2 regions of the Pseudarthrobacter sp. efr-133-R2A-89 genome follow, and region 2 is predicted to be linked to the other one. Evidence: riboswitches for the same ligand, from Rfam matches in the RefSeq annotation. Region 2 holds a riboswitch; the other holds the start of a gene.
The links. A riboswitch is a leader RNA that binds a small molecule or an ion and turns the genes downstream of it on or off. The one in region 2 is predicted to bind thiamine pyrophosphate.

Region 1 (2,196 bases), on a different contig from region 2:
TGCCGGTGTCCGCGCACATGGTGGGCCGGGCCGGCTACCGCACCAAGCACCTGCACCGGGAGCTGCTCGCCGCCGATGAACTCGAGGCCGTAGTGCAAAAAGCCGCCGCCGAGGCTGCCCGGACGGACAACCGCGACGACGGCTAAAAACGCCAGCAGCTAGACGATGTCCTGCGTCTTGGCGAAGCGGGTGATGGCGCGCTGGGTGCCCCGGTTGGCCAGGACCTGGATGATGGCGCTGACGGAGGCGGAGATCAGTGCGAACGTCAATGCCGACCGCAGGCTGGTGGGCACGTCCTCGCCCTTGCCGCTGGGCGGCTTCTGACCGGTGGTCTTCTCCCAGATGGTGTTGACGAGCTTGGTGCCGACCAGGCCTGCGCCCAGGCTCACCCCGGTACCGAGCAGCTTGATGAAGAGGTTCATTCCTAGTACTCCTTGCGGGCGGAAAACGGACTGCCTCCAGCCTAGCCGTACAGCCGGACTGGTCCGGGCAAGGGCATGGCCGGCATCCTCGCCGGGCCGCTGACGGCGGGTCGCGGTCACATCCGGCGCATTAGCCGTCATGGCCGCCGCCCGGCCTCTGCCAGGTGTAAACTTGACCACGCCCAAACCGGGCAGTATTTATACGCGAACATCAACATTTAAAAACGACAGGGGAGCGCCGCCGTCGGACAACCTGGCCATGCCGGGAACCGCAGGTGGGCGCTGAGAGTGCGGGACAGCCGCAGACCCTCGAACCTGATCCGGTTAGTACCGGCGCAAGGGAGTCGAGTTCTCAAAGTGTCCGGCCGGACCGGCAACGGTCCGCCAGCCGGAGCCACTTTCCCCTCCTGTTACCCAGGAGGATCACATGAGTACTGCTGCAATCAAGAAGACCACCAGTAAGTCCTGGCGCGTCGTCGACATCGTGGTGGCGGCCCTGGTGGCCATCGCCGGTGGAGTCATTTTCTGGGCCTGGGACCAGGGCGCCGCCGCCCTGTCGGCCCCCATGAACGCCGCCTACCCGCCCCTGACCGGGATCCTGGCCGGCGGCTGGATGATTCCCGGCGTGCTGGGAATGCTCATCATCCGCAAACCCGGAGCCGCCCTGTTCTGCGAAACCGTGGCCGCAACGGGCGAGCTCCTGATGGGTTCCCAGTATGGCGCCTCAGTCCTTTTCTCCGGTTTCATCCAGGGGTTGGGCGCGGAAATCATCTTCGCGGTTTTCGTCTACCGCAAGTTCAACCTGCCCGTCTCCCTCTTGGCGGGGGCGGCCGCTGGATTCTTCTGCGGCCTGAATGACTCATTCGCACCCTGGGGTTGGAACATTGCCTACTCCGGGGCGGACAAGCTCGCCTACATCGTCCTGACCACGGTGTCCGGCGCCGTGCTGGCGGGCGCATTGTCCTGGCTCGCTACCCGCGGCCTGGCCCGCACCGGCGTGTTGAGCTCCTTCGCGTCCCGCAAGGCTGCAACGGAGCCAGTCTTCTCCTGATGGCGCCCTCCCAGGACGCCGCAGGAGGCGTGCGCCCTGCCGCCATCACGGCCCGCGGCTGGGGCTGGCGGCATGCCGGCAGGGCCAAACCTGCAGTCCACGCCCTCGACCTCGATATCCGCCCCGGCGAGCGGGTACTCCTGCTCGGTCCCTCGGGTGCCGGGAAATCGACGCTCCTGCATGCCCTCGCCGGGGTCCTGGGCGACATTAACGACGACGGCGAGGCCGGCGACGCGGACGAGTCCGGTTCGTTGCTGGTCGACGGCGCTCCACCCCGCGAGCGTCGAGGCCGGTCCGGCCTCATGCAGCAGGACCCGGAGACCCAGGTGGTCCTCTCCCGGGTGGGGGATGACGTCGCCTTCGGCGCCGAGAACCTTGCCGTGCCCCGCGACGCCATCTGGGCGCGCGTGCACGAGGCGCTTGCCGACGTCGGACTGTCCCACCTCCCGCTGGACCACCCGACGTCGGCCCTCTCCGGCGGGCAGAAACAGCGCCTGGCGCTGGCGGGCATCCTGGCGATGCGCCCCGGGCTGATCCTGCTGGATGAGCCCACCGCCAACCTCGACCCGGACGGCGTCCTGGAGGTCCGTGACGCCGTGGCACGCTGCCTGGACAAGACCGGTGCCACCCTGGTGGTGGTGGAGCACCGGGTTTCCGTCTGGAAGGACCTGGTGGACCGGATCGTGGTCCTGCAGCCGGGCTCCGCCTCGGATCCCGCCGTGC
Region 2 (2,196 bases):
GTGCATTGTCGGGGGTTCCGGGGCGCGCCCGGGCGGTGCATTCCAGGAGTTCAAGTTCGGCGACGGCGGGCACCAGCGCCTGGGCGTCCCGGAGCAGCTGGTACACGCTGCCGGCGCTCACGGCGTCGGAAAGCGCGTCCTCCCGCTGGGAGGCCCCGATGACTACCGTGCCATCCTCCCGGGGGACGATGTACACCGGGATCCCGTGAACCAGTCCGCGCACCGTGGCGGTCACCAGCGGGCGGAGGTGCTGCGGCACGGAAAGCCGGAGGATGTCCCCATGCACCGGCCGCAGGGGCAGTTCCAGGCCTTGGGGCAAGCCATCAAGGGACGGCGCGTGCAGGCCGTTGGCCACGACTGTTTCCTTGGCCAGGACTGATCTGCCGCTCCCCAAGCGGACGCCGGCCACCGTCCCGTCCTTCCACAGCAGTCCGGCCGCCCGCTCCGGCACGGCAAAGCCTTCCGTGGCACCGGCAACCGCCAACGTCGGGGTTTCCCGTGCCGCGCCCGCCAGGGCCAGCCGCACGGACGCTATCAGCTTCCTCGGGTCCACCTGGTGGTCGGCCGGGGTGTCCAGCGCGCATGAAATCCCGGGGCTCAGCAGGGGTTCGCGGCTGCGGGCTTCACGCACGGTCAACGGTGCCACCTCCAAGCCGCTGGCCTGCTGCACTGCGCGCAGGTCCATCAGCGTCCGCCGGTCGGCAGCGTCGACACCGACAGCGAGGGTGGGGGTCGTCAGGTAGCCGGTCCCGGCTCCGGCAGCCGCGGCGACGCCGGCAGCGAAGCCGGGCCAGCGGGAGGATGCGTCGAGCATGAGCTCCAGGAGGTCCTCTTCCTGGTAGTGCAGCTCGCTGACGGGGGCCAGCATGCCGGCAGCGGCCCAGCTGGCGCCGGCGCCGGGCGCGTCATCGATGAGCGCGACGGAACGGCCGGAGCGCTGGATCTCCCAGGCGATTCCGTGTCCCACCACTCCCGCGCCGATGACGGCGACGTCGGCCCGGATGGCGTCGTCGCCAGGCCCGGGCAGGCAGTTCCTGGTGCTGGTCATGGTGTGGTTCCTTCCCTACGCCGGTATTAGCCGGATCAGGTCAAGCGGTCGGCTCTGACGCCCTCTCAGCCCGGCGCTTTGTGACAGCTGCCGCGGGCTCCCGCAGTACCAGCCCAGTTTAGAGGAACTAGGCTGGCAGGCATGAATATGTCCCCCTCCTCCTTTCCTGCCCTCGGGGCGGCCAGACTGTACCTCTGCACGGATGCGCGCCGGGACCGCGGCGACTTTGCCCGGTTCGTGGATGCCGCGTTCGCCGGGGGCGTGGACATCATCCAGTTGCGCGACAAGAACATCGAGGCCGCCGAGGAATTGGACCTGCTGGCGGTCTTGAAGGAGACGGCGGTGCGCCACGGGCGGCTGTGGGCCGTCAACGACCGGGCTGACATCGCGGTGCTTTCCGGCGCACCGGTGTTCCACATCGGCCAAAAGGACCTCCCGTTGGCTGCGGCCCGGACGCTGGTCAACGGTAATGCGGCCATCGGGCTGTCCAGCCACAGCCCGGACCAGGTGGATGCCGCCCTCTCCGCCGCGGCCGGGCCTTCCCACCTGGACTACTTCTGCGTGGGACCTGTCTGGGCCACGCCCACCAAACCCGGCCGGACCGCCGTCGGGCTGGACCTGGTGAAGTACGCCGCCAAGGCCGCCGCGGAGGTACCCAGCCCGGTGCCGTGGTTTGCCATCGGGGGCATCGACCACGGGAACGTGCACCAGGTGGCGGAGGCAGGTGCACGGAGGATCGTGGTGGTCCGTGCCATCACCGAGGCGGCGGATCCCGCGGCCGCTGCAGCCTCCCTGCTCGACGCGCTGGACGCTGCCGGCCCCGGGCCTGCGTAAACCCAGGACTTGGAGTTACGCTGACTTTTGTGTCACATCATCGGTTGGCTCCCAATGTCCGCGACCATCGGAACGCCCTGGAAGAGGCACTGGGCGCGTTGCGGACCGAACTCGAACTGCCGGGGCCTTATCCGGCAGCGGCAGTGGAGGACGCCCGCGCCGCCGTGGCGGCCCTGAAGCTGCCGTCCTATGACCTGACCGCGGTCGCGTTCGTGACCATCGACCCCGCATCGTCCACCGACCTGGACCAAGCGGTGTTCATCGAGCCGGACGGGAGCGGCTACCGGGTGCTGTACGCGATCGCCGACGTTCCT

Region 1: it holds a riboswitch for thiamine pyrophosphate, as region 2 does, so the genes downstream of both, QRM95_RS12840 (ECF transporter S component) here and thiO (glycine oxidase ThiO) in region 2, are expected to answer to the same signal.

Annotation. Positions count from the first base shown of each region.
Region 1 covers NZ_JARVSE010000006.1:257,738-259,933, reverse strand. The annotation lists gene mnhG (monovalent cation/H(+) antiporter subunit G) at 1-146, shown strand, start outside; gene QRM95_RS12845 (DUF4235 domain-containing protein) at 159-422, opposite strand; TPP riboswitch at 642-782, shown strand; gene QRM95_RS12840 (ECF transporter S component) at 850-1,473, shown strand; gene QRM95_RS12835 (ABC transporter ATP-binding protein) at 1,473-2,196, shown strand, end outside.
Region 2 covers NZ_JARVSE010000010.1:385,997-388,192, reverse strand. The annotation lists gene thiO (glycine oxidase ThiO) at 1-1,048, opposite strand, end outside; TPP riboswitch at 1,044-1,162, opposite strand; gene thiE (thiamine phosphate synthase) at 1,190-1,882, shown strand; gene QRM95_RS17585 (RNB domain-containing ribonuclease) at 1,912-2,196, shown strand, end outside.